Regions from separate parts of the Solibacillus sp. NPDC093137 genome, predicted to be linked through region 2. Evidence: riboswitches for the same ligand, from Rfam matches in the RefSeq annotation. Region 2 holds a riboswitch; each other region holds the start of a gene.

Region 1 (7,455 bases), on a different contig from region 2:
CTGAGCTTTCACAATTACATGAGTATGAACAGCAATTGGCCGTACTGACTGCGCAGTTGACAAAGCAAAAACAGCAGCAGGCACAGCTTATCAATGAAAAGAAAACGATGGCACAGCTTTCAGAAAATAAAGAAGTGCTGCAAGGTCGCATTGAAAAAGGGCAGCAATATGTAATCGATATTGATAAACAATATGCGCAGGAAAAAGGGAAGCTTGAGCAAAGTGAGCAGTCATTATTGCCTCAGTTTTCTAGATTGGATGAAGTAACACAAGAATTGGCGAGCCAGCAGCAAAAACATCGCCATTTGAAACTTGCAATTCAAAATGCACTTGAAGCGATGCAAAAAATCCAATTGGATGAAAAATCTTGTGAAGTAAACCATCTCCATGCGAAAAATCTTGTAACAGAAAAACAGCAGGAATCTCTTTTAGCGCAAAAAGCATTTGAATCAGCATTGGAGCAGGAAGGTTTCGACTTGGAAACGTATAAGACTGTGTTACTGCCTTTAAATGTACAGCAGCAAATTCAGGATGCGGTTGAAGCGTACAAACAAAGTGTTCATACATTATCTGTTCAAATTGCTGAGGAAGAACCTTTGCTCGAAGGAAAAGAACGAGCTGATTTAACAGAATGTGAGCAACTGATTCATGAGCTGAATGAGCAGATCGAGGCACAGTATTCGAAAATGACATTGATCCAGTCCTATGTGGAGCAATGTGAGGAGACGCGCGATAAACTTGACCAATCCGCACAGCAGATTGAAAGCTATAAAGCGAAACTGATGCAAGTCGAACATGTTTATAATTTAATTCGCGGTCAAAATGATGCGAAGATTTCATTTGAGCGGTTTGTACAAATCGGCTATTTGGAAAAAGTGACGCATGCGGCAAATGAACGTTTGCGTGTCTTATCAAATGGCCAATACTTCCTGAAATCTACAGGAAGGAAAGAAGGAAATGCCCAAAGCGGACTCAGCATCGATGTATATGACAGTCATACAGGGCAAACGCGGGATGTAAAAACACTGTCCGGTGGTGAAAAATTCAATGCCTCACTTTCATTAGCTTTAGGAATGGCCGATGTTATTCAAAGTGTTCAAGGAAGTGTGCATATCGATACGATGTTTATTGATGAAGGATTCGGTACTTTGGATGAGGAAGCGTTAAGAAGAGCGATCGATATATTAATCGATCTTCAGCAAACAGGGCGCTTAATCGGCGTCATTTCCCATGTGGCCGAATTAAAAGCAGCAATGCCAGCTATTTTGCAAGTACAAAAGCTAAAAGAAGGCTACAGTAAAACTGAGATTATTATTAAGTAAGAAAAAAAACACATTTCCCTCCAGTTAAAGTGGGAAATGTGTTTTTTGCGTCAACGTTTTGGAGTTCGTCGTGAAGTTGCTGGTTGGGGTGTAGTTTTTTTGTTGTCCATCATTTTTTTAATGATCGGATACACGATTGGTCCATATTTAATTGCTGTTTTAATGAGTTTTTTTAATTTCATTAGTAAACACTCCTTAACGAATACATTTCGTATAAAAAATATACCCAAAGATGGAGCGTTCATAAACATTAACGTAAAACTTTAATCGCTTGAGCTAAATTCCATATCGCCAGGATAAACGTAATAACAACTAAAAAAATAAATCCGATAAAATGCGAACTAATAAAAAAGTCCTGAATGCTCAAGATCAAAGTGTCATTCCAGGAAAGAACGGAAGTGAAAAAGTAAATCATATAAAAAATCCCTAACAGTATCGGTATGAGTTGGGTAATAAAAGCTTTTTTAGAATGGCCTTTAACGGCATCATCTTTCGTAACAATAAATATAATTAACGGTAAAATAAACGGTGCAAAATAAAAGCTCAAATAGCTCAGTGCACTTAAACCTTTCGATTGATCCATTATTTATCACTCCTTCGTATCTAGTATATGTAATTCTATTACGTTTCAAAATAATAGCTGTTGAAAGTTGTAAAAATATTCGTTACAATGAGCATGTTCAAACAATAAAAATTAGATGTACCACAAGGGGTGCCGAGAAAGTCGGCTGAGATTGTGCACGGGATTGCACTGACTCTTTGAACCTGTAAGTTAGCACTTGCGTAGGGATGTGGATAGAATCCGACTGTTCAAACGATAGTCAGGCTTTTGTCCTGATTATCGTTTTTTACTTTTTCTAAATACCTAGAAGAAGTAAAAGTTCCATTCTATCCCTCTTCACTTTTGTTACATCGGATAAAAGAAAGGGGCATTGTTATGGACAGAAAGAAATTATTGATGATGGTGGAGATAGCGATATTTGCTGCCATCGGACTTGTGTTGGATCAAGTATCATTTAAAATGTGGGCACAAGGCGGGTCAATCAGCTTTGTTATGGTACCGATCATGTTAATGGCCATTCGTTGGGGATTAACAGCAGGACTTGCAACAGGCTTGCTGATCGGCGTGATGCAAATGATGTTCGGTGCATACATTGTACACTGGCTTCAGGCTATTTTAGATTACGGTCTTGCATTTACAGTAGTAGGGTTAGCGGCAATTGTAAGAAAGCCGTTATTAGAGGCTGCACAATCGCTCAATAAAGTGAAAATGGCATTTTATATCGTCATTGGGGCACTTATAGGTGGTGCTTTAAGATTTGTATCGCACTTGCTTGCAGGTGTCGTGTTCTTTAAAGAATATGCAGGCGATGATAATGTATGGGCCTATTCAATTATCTACAACAGTACTTATATGGTACCTGCTACTATACTTACGGCAATTATCGCAGTTGTTTTATTCACATCTGCACCTCGTTTACTGCAAAAAGTAAAAACAACATAACGAATAGAAAACTCAAAGCTTGCAGTGAGGAATACTTTTCCTGCTGCAAGTTTTTTCATATTAATAGTAGAAAGTTGTACTAAATTAGTAATTAAACGGCAAATTTTAAAATCCTTGAACAATTACAACCGATTTTAAGTATGCTATAGTTAAGGATAGACATTGTTTAAGAGGAAGGAAGTTACACATGATTGTTACTACTCAAGAAGAAATCCAGGCGTTTAAAAAAATTGGACGCATTTGTGCTGAAATTCGTGAGGCGATGAAAGCTGCGACAGTACCTGGCGTGACAACGAAAGAATTAGATGAAATTGCAGGCCGTATGTTTGCGGAAGCAGGCGCGGTTTCGGGTCCTAAAGGTGAATACGATTTTCCGGGATATACATGCATTTCAGTAAATCACGAAGTTGCACATGGTATTCCAGGTAACAAGGTTATTCAGGAAGGCGATATCGTAAACATTGATGTTTCGGGCTCTTTAAACGGGTATTTTGCAGATACAGGTATTTCATTTGTTGTTGGTGAAGGTTATGAAGATAAAGAAAAACTTTGCACTGTAGCAAAATCAGCATTTGATCGTGCAATGACAAAGGTGAAAGCAGGTTCAAAATTAAATCAAATCGGTAAAGCAGTAGAGCGTGAAGCACGTGAACACGGGTTGACAGTAATTATGAACTTAACAGGTCATGGCTTAGGTAAATCATTACACGAAGAGCCAAACCATGTATTGAACTATTATGATGCTTGGGATACAACAATCATGAAAGAAGGCATGGTGTTGGCAGTAGAGCCGTTTATTTCGGCGAAGGCTGAGCATATCGTAGAATCAGGTGACGGCTGGACATTCATTACACCGGACAAATCATTAGTTGCCCAAATCGAACACTCGATTATCGTAACTAAAGACAAACCGATTATTTTAACAACATTAGAAGATTAAGTTATAAACGTGGGTGCATATATAAGTGCGCCCGCTTTTTTTTGTTCTATCAAAACAAGGCTTCAACATAAAATAATCAAACGATTCAAATAAATGACTGCAACAATTACCAATTCCATGCACTTTCAAGTAAAATATACATAAATAACCGGAGTAGGGGAGGCAGCACTATTTGAAAAAGCTAAAAGATATGGATTTATCGCAAAAACTGGAGAAAGAGGTCTATAAGAAGCAATTGAAAGCTTTACAATACGAAATGCTAAACGCCCAGCAATTTTTATTCAACAATAAAATAGGCCTTATTATTGCATTTGAAGGTATGGATGCAGCGGGCAAAGGGGGAGCGATCAAGCGCCTAACTGAACGTATCGATCCGCGCGGGTTAATGGTATGGCCCATCTCAGCCCCGCAGCCCCATGAAATGCGGTATCATTATATGCAACGTTTCTGGAGAAAGTTGCCGCAGCATGGCCAAATCGCAATTTTCGACCGTTCCTGGTATGGGCGGGTACTTGTGGAGCGCATAGAAGGATTTGCTGAAGAGACAGAGTGGAAACGCGCTTATGAAGAAATTAATAGCTTTGAGAAACAATTGACAGATGAAGATTATATAATGATTAAATTTTGGATCCATATCGATTCCGATGAACAACTTAAACGTTTTAATGAAAGAGCAGCCGATCCGTATAAATCATGGAAATTGACGGCTGAAGATTGGCGGAATCGTGATAAATTTGATTTATATTGTGAGGCAGCCGATGAAATGTTCGAAAAAACCAATTCGGAAGACGCCCCTTGGCACTTAATAGCAGGGAACGACAAAAACTATGCACGTGTTCAAGTACTAAAAGAAACAGTTGCCCATATAGAAAAAGAAGTTACAAAACGGGGCATGAAGCTTACGAACATTTTCGAAAAAGGTAATGAAACAGCTCCAGATAAAGAAAAAACGGAATTTATAGATATAAAGCCAAAGCCTGTAAAATCAAAAAAGAAAAAGTTGAAAAAACGGTAGGCGAGCTTTGAAATGAAATGAAGGTGGTTCAATGAAAAGCTTATTCAAGCTATTTCACAAGAAGGAGGGTCCAATGGTTCAACTTATTGGGCAACAATGTTCGCTTCGCACATTCACCCCGTCCGATGCGAAAGGATTGGCAAAATTACTAAGAGACAATAAAATGTATTGGTCCGAATTTGAACCATTACATCGAGATGAATTTTATACGGAACAAGTACAGTATAATAAAATTTTGGAAAGCATACATTTGCTGCAAACAAACCGTGAATTTTCTTTCGGGATTTTTTACAATGCAACAGGTCAATTAATCGGACATATTTCACTCTACTCAATTAAACGTTTACCTTATTCAAGTGGTTATATCGGCTATTCAATGGATGAGAATTTCACAGGTAAAGGAATTGTTACAGAAGCGGTACGTATAGTAATGGAATTCGCTTTTATTACATTAAATCTTCACCGAATAGAGGCATATGTTGCACCACAAAATTCAGCTTCGATTCGTGTATTGGAAAAATCGGGTTTTACAAGAGAAGGATTATTGCGAGAGCTTTTGTATATAAACGGTAAATGGGTCGACCATTATATGTACGCCATTTTGCAGCGGGAATATAAAGGGACGACAATATAAAAAAGCGACAGTGCTCACTCCAGTAGTTAATTAAAGGGCACTGTCGCTTATTATTTAAATTTTATTTTTGGTCAACTGTGCCGTCCGTTACTAAATCCAGCTTTCCTGTTGCAGGGTCGATAATAAGACCATGTATAGGAACACCTTTTGGCATTAGTGGATGTGTTCTAACTAAATCAACACTTTTTAATACACTTGTTTCAACATCCCCAAAACCGCATAACCATTCTTTTAAATCAAATCGAGCGTAATTGATGACATCAATCGTTTCCTGTTTAACCCCTCGTTCAAGCATATGACCGATCATTACGTTCGGATCAACTGCACTCATCCCGCAGTCGTAGTGGCCGATAATATAGACTTCATCCGCCTGTAATTCATAAACTGCTACAAGTAAGCTACGCATAATCCCGCCGAACGGGTGATTTACGATTGCCCCTGCACTTTTTACAACTTTTACATCCCCATTGCGCAAATTCATTGCTTTTGGTAGTAATTCAACTAAACGTGTATCCATACAAGTTAAAACAACAATTTTTTTATCAGGATATTTTGTTGTAGCATACTGCTCATATTGTTTTTCATCTACGAATTTTCCGTTAAACTCTAAAATTGTTTGTAATGCAGACATTTGTTCTTCAAACCCCTTTCGATTCTATTATATTTTAAAATATTTTTTAGATAATTCAAACAAATGCGCATTAATAAAGTTAAATTTCTACTAAATAGAGAGAAGTATAGCAAAAATCCGCTACCCACAAAAAACAACCACCCTATGAGTGGTTGTAAAAAACTTTAATGATGATGGTGGCCATCCAATGATTTTTCGTTTGGCGCAAATGCGTTTGCCTTTGAATCTACTATAACAGAGTCGTGTGATTGTAAACCAATACGTAAGTACATAATAAACATAAATAAGAATACAAGAAGTATTACCGTAAATCCTAACACTATCGTATAAAAGTCAGATAAGAACGGATAATGGTGATCAAACATTATAAAAACTCCTCTCTATTTTAGTGATAACAATCATTAACCAATTATAACCTAATAAATTGGAACATTGTAGGGTAATTTAGTTAGTTAATGTAGAAAAAAATGTAAATATGGCGACATCTTGAAATTTTATTTATCTGTAAAAGAAGGATGCGATACAGCTGTTAAAATGCCCAATTCCCATTACGGAAAACGGCTTCAGCTTGTCCATCTGCTGTAATTCCGTCAATATTCATCTGTTCAGAGCCGATCATGAAGTCGACATGTGTAATACTTTCGTTTAAACCGTTAGCTTTTAACTCATCACGAGACATTGACTTTCCGCCTTCGATACAAAATGCATAGGCGCTGCCGATTGCCAAATGGTTTGATGCATTTTCATCGAATAATGTATTGTAAAATAAAATATTCGACTGTGAAATTGGAGAATGGAATGGAACAAGTGCCACTTCCCCTAAATAATGTGAGCCCTCATCTGTAGCAACTAGATTTTTTAACACTTCTTCACCTTGCTCGGCCTCTACTTTAACAATGCGCCCATTTTCAAATGTGAGTTTGAAGTTATCGATAATATTACCGCCATAGCTTAATGGTTTTGTACTAGATACATACCCGTTTACACCATCTTTATGCGGTACTGTGAAAACTTCTTCAGTCGGCATATTTGCCATGAACTCTTCGCCTTTTTCATTGACGCTGCCTGCTCCACACCATAAATGTCCTTTAGGAAGCTCGATCGTCAAGTCCGTCCCAGGTGCTGTATAATGCAATTTCGCATAATTTTTATTGTTTAAGTAATCAACTTTTTCATGCAAGTTGTCATTATGCTGTGCCCAAGCTTCTACCGGGTTATCCAAATCCGCACGTGTCGCTTTAAAGATGGCATCCCATAATGCATCTACCTGCTTTTCTTCCGGTAAATCCGGGAATACTTTGCGAGCCCATTGTTTTGATGGAGCTGCAATAACAGTCCAGCTAATTTTATCCGACTGAACATATTGACGGTACTTGTTTAATGCAGTGCCTGAAGCCTTCTGGAATGCT
Region 2 (7,455 bases):
CGTTTCTCCGCTGCCTCAAGTCGAACAAGTAGTACAATATGCATTAACAGAAATTCCTGCAAATAAAATTTTACTTGGGCAAAATTTGTATGGTTACGATTGGACATTACCTTTTGTACAAGGAGGAGATTACGCAGAAGCGATAAGCCCGCAACGTGCAATTGAAGTGGCCAAACGCTACAACGCAGCAATCCAATTTGACTATACAGCACAGGCACCCTACTTTAACTACTATGATGAGCAAGGGCGTTCACATATTGTCTGGTTTGAAGATGCACGTTCGATTCAGGCGAAGTTCGATTTAGTAAAGCGATTAAATTTGCGCGGAGTCGGCTATTGGAAGCTCGGTCTGCCATTCCCGCAAAATTGGCAGCTCATCGGGGCTAATTTTAATGTAGTGAAGAAATAGCAAAAAGGAAAGAAAGTCAGATGAAAAAACATCTGACTTTTTGATTGTCATCTAAATTAAGAAGGAGATTTTATTGAAGCTGATGAAGTATTAGTAGTAGCTGAATAAAAGGGGGATTATAGATGGGGAATATTCCGGAAATTTTAAAAAACTTACGTATCCCAGTGATCGGGGCACCATTGTTTATTATTAGCAATCCGAAATTGGTCATTGAACAATGTAAGGCAGGAATAGTCGGGTCAATGCCTGCGTTAAATGCAAGACCGGCAAGCCAGTTGGATGAATGGTTAGCTGAAATTACAGAGGAGTTGGCCAGCTATAATGCCAAAAATCCGGATCATCCGGCTGCGCCATTTGCCATTAATCAGATTGTTCATAAAACAAATGAACGTCTGGAACAGGATATGGAGCTTTGTGTGAAATATAAAGTTCCGATGATTATTACTTCACTTGGGGCACGTGAAGAAGTATTTGAGGCAGCACATCGTTATGGAGGCATCGTTTTCCATGATGTCATTAACAATCATTTTGCAAAAAAAGCGATTCAAAAAGGTGCAGACGGCATCATTGCTGTAGCAACAGGTGCAGGTGGCCATGCAGGTCAGCAAAGCCCATTTGCGCTTGTACAGGAAATCCGTGAATGGTTTGACGGCCCATTAGCTTTATCAGGATCAATCGCACGAGGACATTCGGTATTGGCTGCACAGGCGATGGGGGCTGATTTTGGCTATATCGGTTCACCATTCATCGCGACCGAAGAAGCGTTTGCTCGTCAAGAATATAAACAGATGATTGTTGATAGTACTGCAGAAGATATTGTATACAGCAATTTATTTACAGGGATTCACGGTAATTATTTGAAAGGTTCTATCATGAACGCGGGGATGGACCCGAGTAATTTAAAAGAAAGTGATCCTTCAGCAATGAACTTTAACGATAATACCGCAAAAGCCTGGAAAGATATTTGGGGCAGCGGGCAAGGAATTGGCGCGATTAAAGAGATTACTTCCACAAAACAATATGTCGATAAACTGGCCGAGGAATATGCTCAGGCTTATCAGGAACTGACTGGTAAAAGATCTGCAGTAACCCATCTACAATAGATGTCAGCGCATCATTAGTAACAAAATTTTTACTAACGATGCGCTATTTTGTGAATTTGTTATTGAACTATTAATTTCGTAATTTTGTGAATTCACTTGCCCGGGTCGAATTAATTTGTTACACTCGGGGTAATTAAATGCATTTGCGGGGGGACACAGCAGTGTTGAGAAGGTTAAAACCTGACCCTTAGAACCTGGCCGTTAATACGGACGTAGGGAGCAAAGTACACGCTATACATATGTACTTACTTTGGCTCCGCGTATCCTTTACGTGGAGTCTTTCTTTTGCAAATATACAAGCATTTGATTTGCGGGGGGACACATCAGTGTTGAGAAGGTTAAAACCTGACCCTTGGAACCTGGCCGTTAATACGGACGTAGGGAGCAATGAAAAGTGGTACGTACACTTTTTGGGGACGTCTCTCTATATGTTGAGACGTCTTTTTTGTGCTTCCGCCAACAAAAAGGAGGAGTAACAATGGGATTTTGTGAAAAAGTAAGGAAAGAAACGGATTTTTATTGGGAGGCTAGCTTCTATCATCCTTTTGTACAAGGGATTGCAGATGGGAGTCTACCGCTGGAGAAGTTTAAGTTTTATATGCTGCAGGATGCGTATTATTTAAAACATTATACGAAAGTATTAGCCCTTGCAGCTGCAAAAGCGACAACGGATGATGATGTTCAATATTTTCTGCAAACAGCAAAGTTTATCCATGATGCCGAGCTTGAGTTACACCGTACAACGTTTAAAGAATTAGGTGTGACTGTGGATGATTTAGAACAATTCGAACCGGCACCAGCAGCCTATAACTATGTGAGCCATATGTACAATGCAGTGCATAACGGAGATGTAGCAGAAGCATTTGCGGCAATCCTGCCATGCCCATGGCTGTATCAGGAAATTGGGCAAAGATTAAAAGATGCATGCCCGAATATACCTCTTTATGAACAGTGGATTGCATTATATGCTTCCGAGGAGATGCTTCAAAATATTGAAGTACAAAAATCGATGCTGGATCGATATGCGAAAGAACAACCTGCAAAGCTAAAAGTATTGCAGGAGCATTTTAAGAAAAGCTGTTATTACGAATGGATGTTCTGGGAGATGCCTTGGACAAAGCAAAGCTGGGAACAAGGGGTGTATATAAATGAGTCTGCAAGCAATTTATAATAAACAACCATTAGTTCATTGTATTACCAACTATGTTGTCGCAAATTTTACAGCGAATGGCTTGCTGGCGGTAGGAGCTTCACCAGTAATGGCGGATGCAATAGAAGAAGTGGGTGAAATGGCTGCCCAGGCCAATGCTTTGCTTTTAAACATGGGCACTTTGAATGAACGGACAATAGAGTCGATGAAGAAAGCAGGACTTAGCGCAAACATGCATAATACTCCGGTTGTTCTGGATCCAGTAGGTGTAGGGGCAACGAAGTTTCGAGCTGAGACAGCACAACAATTGCTCGACCTTTTAAAGATTAATGTAATCCGTTGCAATATTGGAGAAATGGCGGCTCTTGCGGGAGTAAATTGGGCGTCTAAAGGTGTGGATAGTGGCAAAGGAGATATCGATGTTGCAGTGACTGCCAAAAAGTTGGCTAATAACTATCAATGTATTGTGATCGTAACAGGAGAACAAGATGTTATTACTGATGGGATAAGAGTGGAATTTGTAGAGGGTGGTCATGAAAAGGTGACAAAAATGACGGGGAGTGGCTGCTTGCTTAGTGCCTTTTGTGCAGCGGTGCTTGCAAACAGTAAAGAACCGTTTGATGACTTACAAACGCTGCTGAATGAATATAAACAGGCAAGTGCCAATTCTGTTGCAGCTATAGGAACTTTCCACACAAATTTCTTGAATGAACTAGAAAATTTAGCGGAGGGACGACAATGATTACATGTACGATAGCAGGCTCGGATAGCGGTGGCGGTGCAGGCATCCAAGCCGATTTAAAAACGTTTCAGGAACTCCGTGTATTCGGTACATCAGTAATCACCGCATTAACCGCTCAAAATACTGAAGGAGTGCATGGAATTTTTCCGACAACGGCTGATTTCGTTCAAGCTCAGCTAAAGGCAGTACTTCAAGATTTCGACGTAAAGGCAATTAAAACAGGGATGCTGTTTAGTGCTGAAATTATCGAAGCCATTGTGATTTTACTAAAAAATACGGATATTCCGCTTATCGTTGATCCGGTCATGATTGCAAAAGGAGGTGCCAGTTTACTAGAACAGGAAGCAACAACGGCCCTTAAGGAAAAGTTATTGCCGCTTGCAACTGTTTGTACACCGAACATTCCGGAAGCGGAAATCCTGACTGGTTATACAATACAAAATGAAAAAGATATCAATTTAGCGGCGCAGCATCTATTAAGTCTAGGGCTGGAATGTGTAGTCATTAAGGGTGGTCATTTAAACAGTAAGCATGCGACAGATACGGTTTTCATTCGCGGGGAGCAACCATTTAAAATGAAAACCGAGAGAGTGGATACTAAGCATACCCATGGAACAGGATGTACATTTTCGGCAGCAATCACCGCGGAGATGGCAAAAGGCAGATCGATAGAGGCAGCCATAATAGAAGCAAAAAAATATGTGCAGCTGGCAATTCGTCATCCGCTCAATATTGGCAAAGGGTTTGGCCCGACAAATCATTTCGCCTATCATGAACAGCGGGGGTTGTGTGATGTCCATGTTTTTTGATTTAAATAAATATTTTATTATGGGAACAGTTAATTGTAAACGCGACCCACTGCTTGTTTTAGAAGAAGCGCTACAGGCAGGAATCACGATGTTCCAGCTGAGGGAAAAAGGCAAAAATGCTTTAAAAGGCGATGCGTATGCAGAGTTTGCGCGTCAATGCCAAAAGATATGCCAAACATATAAAGTACCATTCATTATCAATGATGATGTTGAACTTGCATTAACATTAAATGCAGATGGGATTCATGTAGGGCAGGAAGATACCGAAGTTGAAAAATTTAGATCTTTTGCGAAAAATAAAATCGTTGGAGTATCGGTTCATACAATGGAACAACTGGAATTTGCCATTGCAAATGGGGCGGATTATGCGGGAATTGGTCCAATTTATGAAACTTCCACAAAAGATGATGCGAGAGCACCGGTAGGGCTGACGTTACTGGAAGAAGCGAAATCTCAGTACCCTCAATTTCCGATTGTAGCAATTGGCGGAATCTCTGTTGAAAACAGTTTCATTGTTAGACAAACCGGAGTAAATGGAGTCGCCGTTATTTCTGCAATCAGTCATAGCGATAATATAAAAGAAGCTGTAAATTCACTGTAAGTTAAATTCTGTCATATAAGTACTATTTTAATTGGAATAACCTGTACCAAATTACTCTTTTCTACTATTCTGGCAATTTAGTATGATAGTTCTGTTATACACTACAGAATTTGGGAGTGAAAGAAATGTTGAAAAAACTATCTGCTTCAGCCCTAACGCTAACACTTTTAGCAAGTGGCATGTCAGCAGTTTCAGCGGCACCAGCATCTACGAATGAAGATATGACACGTGGAGAGTTTGTGAAGGCCGTAATTGATGCATTGGGAGTAGAGGTCGGTACGGGACAGTCTGTAAAATTCCAGGATGTACCTGAGTCGCTTAAGCCTTATATTGAAAAAGCGGTAGAATTAAAGTTAATTAAAGGAAAAACTCCAACTAAATTTGCACCAGACGAAAAATTGACACGTACTCATGCTTTCCTTATTGCGGCGAGAGGATTACAAGATGAGGAAACATATTCTGAAAAGGTATTGGATCAGTTTAAAGATGCAAACAAAATTGGACAAGGCAATCGCCAGGAAATGGCCAAAGCCGTAGCAACAGGCTTACTGACAGGCTTTAATGACGGAACGATTCGCCCGAACGATTTTGTAACAAAAGCACAGATGCAAAAAATTCTTCAGCGCTTTTTGGAAGAATACAGTCCTGTAAAAGCAAATACGACGGTTTCTTTACGTATTTTAGGCACGACGGATATTCATACTAATATTGTAAACTATGATTATTACAAAGATACTCCAACGAACAGTTTAGGTTTGGCAAAAACTGCGCTGCTAATCGAAAAGGCACGTGAGGAAAATCCAAATACAGTGCTGTTTGACAATGGAGATGCAATACAAGGAACACCACTTGGCTCATATATTCAGTCCGTAACGAAATTAAAAGACGGGGAAGTTCACCCATCGATTGCGGCCATGATCGCACTTGATTATGATGTAGCGACATTCGGTAACCACGAGTTTAACTACGGTTTGGAATTTCTTGATGAAGTAACAGATGATGCCCCATTCCCGTATGTTAATGCCAATGTGCGCAATGCAGCGACAAAGGAATTAATGTATAAGCCATATGTTATGATTGAAAAAGATGTAGTTGATTCAAACGGTGAAAAAACGACAATTAATATTGGGGTAACAGGTATTGTACCACCTCAAATTTTAAAATGGGATAAAGCAAATTTAGAAGGAAAAGTGACAGTTGATGATTCCGTAGAGGCTGTTAAAACAGTCGTTCCGCAAATGAAAGAAGCAGGAGCGGATGTTGTCGTAGTACTTTCACACTCAGGTATGGGAGATGCTACACATGAAAATGGCGAAGAGGATGTATCGTATTTGCTATCTACAATTGAAGATGTGGATGCAATCATTACTGGGCATGCCCATGGCGTATTCCCTGGTAAAGTGGATAGCTCTATAACAAATGTGGATATTGAAAAAGGAACAATGAACGGCAAGCCGATTGTTATGGCCGGTAAATTCGGTAGCCATTTAGGGGTCATTGATCTAGAGCTTGAGAAAAAAGACGATGCATGGGATGTTACAACAGGAACGGGCGCGGTGCGTGAAATCGCAAAAGATAATGATGCTGTCAGCGCTACGGTTGTAGAAAGTGTAAAAGAAGCACATGAAGGAACAATTAAATATGTGCGTCAGGCAGTGGGGACAACGACAGCTAACATTCACAGTTACTTCTCGCAAGTACAGGATGATCCTTCTATTCAAATTGTAACGGATGCTCAATCAATTTATGTGAAACAAAAGCTGAAAGGTACAGCGTATGAAAACCTTCCTGTCTTATCAGCGGGTGCACCATTCAAAGCAGGAACAAGAAGCGATCCGGAATACTATACATTTGTACCAAAAGGCGAGCTTGCAATTAAAAATGTTGCAGATTTATATTTATATGATAATACACTTGCTATGCTGAAAGTAACAGGGGCGGATGTGAAAGAATGGCTGGAAATGTCTGCAGGCCAATTCAATCAAATTGTTGTAGCAAAAGCAGATGAGCAGCAATTAATCAATGAAGAATACCGTTCATACAATTATGATGTGATTGACGGTGTGACATATGAAATCGATGTAACAAAACCGGCAAAATACGATGAGAGCGGAAATGTAGTAAACGAACAAGCATCACGTATTGTCAATCTGCAATATAACGGAAAGCCAATTGATGAAGCACAGGAATTTATCGTAGCGACAAATAACTATCGTGCAAACGGTACATTCCCGGGTGTACGTAATGCAACAGCGGTTGAAATTTATCCGGATGAAAACCGTCAGGCAATTATCGACTATATTTTAGCCGAAAAAACAATCGATCCGACAGCAGATGGTAACTGGAAATTTGCTTCGATTCCGGATAGCGTAAACGTTGTATTTGAATCTTCTAAAAAAGCAGTGGATGTTTTAGATGAAAACAGCGCTATTAAGTATATTGGAGACGGTACAGACGGCTTTGGAAAGTATGGTTTAAAAACAAAATAATTATAAAAATGCCTGTAGGCGAAGAATACCTTTCTTCTGTCTGCAGGTTTTTTTGTGTTTTGAAATTCCAGTCATGAGTAAGAACGGCGGACTATATAGTAACTATTTTTGAGATAGATCCGTTTGACATAGTGACAACCTGTTGTTAATAT
Region 3 (7,455 bases), on a different contig from region 2:
CATCCACCATCAAATCTCGTTGAATGATTAAATAATCATCTATGTCACTTGAGTCCATATTGGATCCAGCAAACATATCTTCATTGTTTGGTACTGCGCTAAATCCTGCAAAGATGAAATCCGTTCCAGGTAACATTTGACAAAGCATTTTTGCAGTACGTCGAATTTCTGAATGCGAGAATGTTTGATCGTTTCCAGAGGCTACTTCCAAGTCAAATATCATCGTAGCTAAGTTTTCTGCTAAAACAGCACGGAGCCCACTCGGAACCGAAGCTGGTATACCGATACAACTAATGGACCCATTTTGTAATCCTTGAACTCCTGCCCCTTTCGCCATCATTACACATCGAAGTTCCAGGTACAGCATAGATTTCCCTTCTGCTCCAGCCATTTGTACCTCTGAACCCGTTCCTGATGTAAAACGCATTTTAGCACCCCGTGAAGCATAGGCAGAAGCTAGAAATGATTTGGACCAAGGTGTATCGTCACCATCAATGAAAACGGGCTCAGTTCCGTAAATAGAAATTGTTTCAGCGTATGAAGTCAGTCCAAGCATGGCTAAACGGAGTTCAGTTGCTTCTTCCAACGAATCCTGTGTTAGAATCCCGCCTCTTACCGTTTGTGATCCTACCAGTAAAGCCAATGCATTGAATGGTGCATACCGAACGACTCCTACCGTTGTTTCCTGTTCGTCAAATCCATATAATCCGGCTTCTGCAGCATCCGCAGCCATGAGCACTGGGTTATCCCTAATGTTTGTAACATGGCATTGATTTGATGGTGTTTTCCTAGCTCGCATCTTTTGTAAAGCCATCATCATTTCTACAACATTCATATGATTGAGCACTTCTAATAATTTTGCAGGTGTCAATCCTTTCGATAACTCTACAATTTCAGCACGAGGGATATTGATATCAACAAGTTTCCGTGCAATCTCCATACTGTCAAGAGCCATAACCTGTTCAGTAATTGTTGCATCAATTGTATAATCCGAAATAAATTGATCGAGCATATCGAAATCTTTTCTTTTCTTGCCGTCCAATTCAATAATCTTTCCATTTTCTAACTTAATCGAAGGTTTTGGATCATTTGGGCTCGACATTGCCACAAAGCCCATTTCTGGCCATTCTTTCACGAATCCATCTTTATTGACGGGTCTATCTTCTAAAACTTCAAATCGTTTTGAACGTTGCATATATAATCCCCTTCTTTCTATTAATTTCTTGCTTGAAAGGTAGTAATAAGAACTTACCCCCTTTATCTTTTTAATTATTATAATTTTCTGTCTTTTAAAAGTCTCTGGATTTTAACTACATCAATTAGCACATTTTTGATTTTCTAGCTATATTGCATTAAATTTTTCAGATTTATTTGACAGTATAAATTTGGATTAATCTTAATTATGCTTTTCTAATTTTTAAAAAGTACATTGAAATGCCCCACCGCCTAATAGCTTTAGTAGAGCAGCCTTATAAGGAAGACAGCTATTTAATCGTGGAAGCTGGAGCAATAAATTAAGTCAACCATAGCGAAGAAAAAATTGCGGCAGAAGAAGTAGAAAATATGCTACTTGCCCACCCTGCTGTGTTTTGGATTTTATTAGAATAGTTGGGTGGTTATTAGAAAATGTCGGCGAATTATTAGAACATTGGAGTGCTTTATTTGAAGATGTCGGATGGTTATTAGAACAACTGAGTGCCGTGATTAGAACTATTTACATGCCTCCTGTTTTATTTGAAACTATTTCCATCCAATCGACGTAGAATAGAACAATGGAGGTGTACGGATGAGAAACTTATCTTCATATATGATGCTTACTGGGATATTGATCACTGCCCTATGCGGGAACTGGATCATTCTTAATTATGATGAGGTCGTGATTTATCCGAAAGCTTCTTATCTTACTTTCGGAATCGGATTAGTACTGGTAGGATGCACTTTTGTAATGAATCAAATCTTCAGTTACCGGGAACAGGAAAAAGCACATACAAAAGATAAACGGCATGCTCTAAACGAATGGCTTTCTGCTAATCAGCCAGTTAATAAATGGTTGAGTGGACTTGTTGTTCTACCGCTTGTGATCGCACCGTTTTATAGCTGGACGCTGTTTTTTACGATGCTGGAATGGTATTTATTTTCGGGGCTTGTAATAGCCGGTATTGTTTACATCCTGAAAGGTGACAGAGTAGAAGACAATAAGGACTGGGAGTATAAAGGGAAGACAAAAATGATGCTTGATCTGATCGATTACCGCAAACATCCCTTTAATATTTCGCTTATTATCTACATCCTGGTCATTGTCAGTTTTGTGTTAAGCAAGAGGTTGGATATTCCGCTCTATATGGAAACAGGGGGCAACTCGCGCTACGTTACTTCTTTGCCAACAATTTCATTTTTAATGTCTTCCTTAATGGTCGTGAGTACGTTTATTTATACCCTGTTTATTTTAATTTTCACATTAATCAATGCGTTGTATGTGTATTTTTAAATGGATGGCTACTAACGACATAGGCACACACTGGTAAATTATTGCATATTTTAACTACAATAAAAAAGAGGTGAACTATTGAATTCGAATCAAGATTATACATCAGTGCAACCCCAGTTTACATTCGACCTTAATAAAAACCCGTTGTTCGTTAAAGACCAGCAAAATTTTATTAATGTAATGGGCGTCAACCAGTTAAATACACTGGATAATATATCGCTGCTTGATATTTATTTGAGTGCCAATAATGTGATTGAACCGCACTATCACCAAAATGCGGCGGAACTTGTTTACTGTATTGCGGGGAGTGCGATTGTTTCGATTTTGAATCCGTTTACGAAACAGCTGATGCATTTTCCGATTACCCCCGGTCAAGTAGCGAACGTTCCTCAAGGGTGGTGGCATTACGAAGTCGCTACGCAAAACAACACGCATCTGCTTGCCATTTTTAATGCTCCGACACCGGAAGTCATTTTAGGTTCCGACCTCCTTAAGCTGACACCAGCAAATATTATGGCCCATACGTATGGCATGAACGAAAATTTATGGCAGCAGGCAATTGCTCCTGTCAGACCGAATACTTTCATCGGTCCGCCAAACCCTTGGCAACATGCCCAACCCGGTAATTATGGCGGCGGGTATGAGCAGTAGTTTTTCTCGGTCAAAGGAATCAAATTTAGAAAATGCATTTGCATAATGAAACGGCCGTGTTATGATAATTGTGAAATTAACCTAATATTGGAAGCAGATGATCTGCTCATAAAACTACTAGGGGCGCCTTTTGGCTGAGAAGTACCCTTTGCACCTGATCTAGGTAATACTAGCGTAGGAAAGTAGTGTCGATCCCCTATTTTTATTTTTGTATAGGCCACGATACCACTTTCTTAAATGAAAGTGGTTTTTTTGTTGCAAAAATTATTATAAAGGATGGTAGAAATGAATAAAACGAGAAAACTTACATATTCCGCGATTATCGCAGCGATTACGACGATTCTCAGCAGTTTGGTGTATATCCCATTAGGTTTTGCAAAAATTTTTCCGATTCAGCACTTTGCCAATGTCGTATCGGCGGTACTGCTCGGTCCATGGTATGCGGTATTACAGGCGTTTCTTACGTCGACGTTAAGAAATTTGATGGGGACAGGCAGTATCTTTGCCTATCCGGGGAGTATGATTGGCGCACTTCTCGCTGCATTTTTGTTTGCGAAAACGAAGAAGTTGGCGTTTGCAGCTGTAGGTGAAGTGATTGGGACAGGGTTGCTCGGTGCGATGGCTACTTATCCGATTGCGATTTTATTTTTAGGTCAGGAAGCGGCACTGTTCGGTTTTGTCCCGGCATTTATGATGAGTTCTTTTGCGGGTGCGCTTTTAGGCTATGGCCTGCTGAAGATTATGGTGAGAAATCGGGCATTTGGCGGGATGCTTTATCAGAATGTTGGGTGAATAGCTGGCGTTGAACGCAAGGGATTTATTATTAGAAGACTTTAAAATATATTAGAAAATGAAGCGCCGGGTATCGAGTCATGGCACCCGGCACATTTTATTAAGCTAAATTGATCTGCCATGACACGCCGTAACGGTCATTTAGCCAGCCGAACTTCTTACTGAAACCGTAATCACCGATTGGCATTAGCGGATGTCCGCCTTCAAGCAGTTTTTCATAAAGATGATCGATTTCTTCTTCTGTATCACATGTAATAAAAATAGAAAATGACGGTGTGAAGTCAAACTCATGTTTTATATTACTGTCAATGCACATAAATTCCTGACCTTTTATCGAAAAAGTTGCTTGCATAACTTTCCCTTCATCTCCGCCTTCATTTGCTCCATAGCGGACAATACTCGTAATTTCTGCGTCCTCGATAACGGATGTGTAGAAGTTCATTGCTTCTTCTGCAACGCCGCCTTGAAACATTAAAAATGGTTTTGCGCTTTTCATTGTACCCGTCCCCTTCTGAATTCAAATTTACACCACTTCAATTTAGCCTATTTTACCATTTTCGCGAACTTTTCTCCCTATAAGTTAGAGGCATCTCCTAACTAGACGGTGCCTTTGATTTAATATTTAAATTTCGCGATGAGCTGTTGTTCCGAAGATGCGGCTACTTCTTCTGGAACCGTATAAAGATATAGTAGAACAATTCAACCTTTTATTAGAAAATTTTCCCCGAAAATTCAATCACCGGATGGTCATAACCCCCCACCTTGTGTTTTATTATACGTCCTAACCTTGATAGCTCACTTTTCCGGTCTCAACTAATTCCTTCAGACCCATGAACATTAAATTCCAGCCATGTTCTGTGCCATCTCGCATTTCATCTAGAGCTTTTACGATGTCTGCATCTGTCCATTGCTCTTCATTTTCAACATGGATCAGTTGGGTGAACGTCATTTCACTGCCTTGTCCCAACTCTTTCAGCTCCACTGTGATTGTATCTTCCAGTTCGCTGAATTGCGGCATTTTAAAAGTGAACACGATTTTTTCAGGCGAATTGATTTCAACATACTTCCCGATCGCCCGGTAGTCTACACCTTGCCGGTGGTCTACAATTTCCCAACTGCCCCCTACTTTTGGGTCATTTTGTGCAACCTTATTCGTCCCTTCCAATGTAAAGAACCACTTTTTTATCATTACAGGATTCAACCATGCGTCAAACACTTTTTCAGGCTTTACATTAAATTCTCTTTTCATTGTTAATGTAGTCGTTGAGGTATTGTTCATTCAAATTCTCCTTTTAGTTACTTTAGTTTATTAATAACCTATTCACAGGAACTTTTAAAACAATTGCTCCAATAAAAAAGCCTCCTGCGAGATAACCCTCACAGGAGACGTGCTTCATTAATTATTCTCCGAAAACGATATGCCACTCGGCGCGGCCTGCTAAAAATTCCTCAGCTAATGCTTTTGCGCCTTCTAAACTATGGCTTGCCGCCCAGCCGCATTGCACTTCATTACATGCTGGAACAGCCTCTGCCTTCAGCACATCTTGCAGCGTATTTTCAATAATCGTTAATACGCCGTCATAGTCATTGTAGTTCAGTAATGCCAAGTAGAAGCCTGTTTGGCAGCCCATTGGCGATAAATCAACGACATCTTCGCTATGATTGCGGATACGGTCAGCCATTAAATGCTCTAAAGAGTGTAGTGACGGCATTTCCATATGTGCCTTGTTCGGCTGTTTGAAACGGATATCGTATTTTGTTACGACATCACCTTTCGCTCCTGTTTTTGTACCGGCAAGTCGTACATAAGGTGCCACTACTTTCGTATGGTCTAAATCAAAGCTCTCTACATTTGTTTTTTCTTTTGTCATGTTGAATCCCCCTAGTTAAATAAATTGCATCGATTTTATAAATTGTTGAATCCGTTCGTTGTTGTTTGCCGTAAAGAAGTTTTCGGTTACGCCGTCATAGCCGATTTCACCGTTTTCGAGAAATAAAATCCGATCTGCCACTTCGCGCGCAAAATTCAGGTTGTGCGTCACGATAATCATCGACTTGCCTTCCTCCGCCAAATTTTTCAGCACCTTCAGCACTTCTCCTTCCAGCTCGGGATCCAGTGCACTCGTCGGCTCATCGAACAGTAAAAACTGCGGCTCCATTGCCAATGCTCTTGCGATGGCGACACGCTGCTGCTGCCCGCCGGATAGTTGCGATGGATACTGGTCTGTTTTATGACTCAGGCCAACCTTCTCCAATAATTGCTGTGCCTTTTGTTTAGCAGCCCCTTTGTCTTTCCTTAAGACGGTAACCGGCCCTTCCATCACATTTTCAAGCACTTTCATATGCGGGAACAGATTGAAGCTTTGGAATACCATCGCTGTATTTTGGCGTATTGAAAGCAGGTTCTTTTGAGAGATTGGCTTGTTCAGTTCAACTTTTTGGTTGCCGACTGTCAAAATCCCTTTTTCAGGTCGCTCCAATAAATTGATACAGCGTAACAGCGTTGATTTCCCTGAACCGGATGGACCTAAAATAACCGTTGTTTCGCCTTCATGAAATGTTAAATTAATATTTTTCAATGCCTCGTTTTCGCCAAAGAACTTCGACATTTGCTGAAATTGTACGATAATAAGCCCTCCCTTCTAGCGCTTCACCTGACACTTCTACACATACTTCGATGCGTATTTTTCCAGGCGGCTTTGAATGATCATCAGTATACTAATGAAGATTAAATAGATGACCGCACAAAGTGAATAAATCATAAGCGGCTCATATGTACGTGCGGTAATTTGCTGTCCGACCATGAATAGATCCGCTAGAGTAATACTCGCAACTAACGATGTGCCTTTCACTAAATCGATAAAATCATTGGCCACTGATGGTAATGAAATTCGGACGGTTTGCGGTGCGATCACTCGTCGCATCATTTGCCAATACGTCATACCGAGAGATTCTGCAGCTTCCCATTGTCCTTTTGGGATGGCCAAAATCGAAGCTCGAATCGATTCAGATGCATAGGCGCCTGTATTCAGTGAGAATGTAATAATCGCCGCTGTCCAGGCATCAAGGGTAATCCCCAATTTCGGAAGACCAAAGAATACGATAAACAATGTCACCAATAATGGTGTTCCACGGAATACCCAGACGTAAGTACCGAAAATCCAGCGTAATACTTTATAGTTTGAGATTCTAGCCAGTGCCGTCACGACTGCGATGACTAATGCTATGGCAAAGGCAATGAGCGATAGCGGAATGGTAACAAGAAGTCCTGCTTTTAAAATCGGCCAGATCGAGTTAAGTAAAATATCCATTTCTCTACTCATCCACTAACACTCCTTTCTATAGTTAAATCCACGTAAAAAAGGCCGTCGAAACGACCTTTCCATTAGTTGTTTGAAATAACATTTTCACCAAAATATTTTTCCGAAATTGCTTCGAATGTACCGTCTTCTGTACGTTCTTTAATAATTTCATTTAACTTCTCACGGAACTCATCGTTTTCTTTATTTAAAATTAATGCGATA

Evidence for each region. A riboswitch is a leader RNA that binds a small molecule or an ion and turns the genes downstream of it on or off. The one in region 2 is predicted to bind thiamine pyrophosphate.
Region 1: linked by a shared signal. The riboswitch ahead of thiT (energy-coupled thiamine transporter ThiT) and the one ahead of tenA (thiaminase II) in region 2 are both predicted to bind thiamine pyrophosphate.
Region 3: linked by a shared signal. The riboswitch ahead of thiW (energy coupling factor transporter S component ThiW) and the one ahead of tenA (thiaminase II) in region 2 are both predicted to bind thiamine pyrophosphate.

What each region holds. Positions count from the first base shown of each region.
Region 1 covers NZ_JBNNVH010000005.1:152,689-160,143, forward strand. Annotated here, with positions in the region: gene ACQKN3_RS16005 (AAA family ATPase) at 1-1,322, shown strand, start outside; gene ACQKN3_RS16010 (hypothetical protein) at 1,373-1,504, opposite strand; gene ACQKN3_RS16015 (DUF4870 domain-containing protein) at 1,573-1,905, opposite strand; TPP riboswitch at 2,021-2,129, shown strand; gene thiT (energy-coupled thiamine transporter ThiT) at 2,260-2,826, shown strand; gene map (type I methionyl aminopeptidase) at 3,014-3,766, shown strand; gene ACQKN3_RS16030 (polyphosphate kinase 2 family protein) at 3,939-4,781, shown strand; gene ACQKN3_RS16035 (GNAT family N-acetyltransferase) at 4,855-5,415, shown strand; gene ACQKN3_RS16040 (beta-class carbonic anhydrase) at 5,477-6,046, opposite strand; gene ACQKN3_RS16045 (hypothetical protein) at 6,211-6,411, opposite strand; gene ACQKN3_RS16050 (aminopeptidase) at 6,576-7,455, opposite strand, start outside.
Region 2 covers NZ_JBNNVH010000001.1:233,682-241,136, forward strand. Annotated here, with positions in the region: gene ACQKN3_RS01130 (glycoside hydrolase family 18 protein) at 1-409, shown strand, start outside; gene ACQKN3_RS01135 (NAD(P)H-dependent flavin oxidoreductase) at 532-1,512, shown strand; TPP riboswitch at 1,650-1,748, shown strand; TPP riboswitch at 1,815-1,913, shown strand; gene tenA (thiaminase II) at 1,991-2,683, shown strand; gene thiM (hydroxyethylthiazole kinase) at 2,661-3,404, shown strand; gene thiD (bifunctional hydroxymethylpyrimidine kinase/phosphomethylpyrimidine kinase) at 3,401-4,213, shown strand; gene thiE (thiamine phosphate synthase) at 4,197-4,814, shown strand; gene ACQKN3_RS01160 (bifunctional 2',3'-cyclic-nucleotide 2'-phosphodiesterase/3'-nucleotidase) at 4,940-7,303, shown strand.
Region 3 covers NZ_JBNNVH010000003.1:49,445-56,899, reverse strand. Annotated here, with positions in the region: gene ACQKN3_RS13325 (propanediol/glycerol family dehydratase large subunit) at 1-1,195, opposite strand, end outside; partial or broken gene ACQKN3_RS13320 (hypothetical protein) at 1,480-1,587, shown strand; gene ACQKN3_RS13315 (nucleotidyltransferase) at 1,787-2,488, shown strand; gene ACQKN3_RS13310 (cupin domain-containing protein) at 2,567-3,139, shown strand; TPP riboswitch at 3,249-3,337, shown strand; gene thiW (energy coupling factor transporter S component ThiW) at 3,425-3,931, shown strand; gene ACQKN3_RS13300 (VOC family protein) at 4,032-4,427, opposite strand; gene ACQKN3_RS13295 (SRPBCC family protein) at 4,713-5,210, opposite strand; gene ACQKN3_RS13290 (S-ribosylhomocysteine lyase) at 5,332-5,802, opposite strand; gene ACQKN3_RS13285 (amino acid ABC transporter ATP-binding protein) at 5,818-6,558, opposite strand; gene ACQKN3_RS13280 (amino acid ABC transporter permease) at 6,595-7,254, opposite strand; gene ACQKN3_RS13275 (transporter substrate-binding domain-containing protein) at 7,317-7,455, opposite strand, start outside.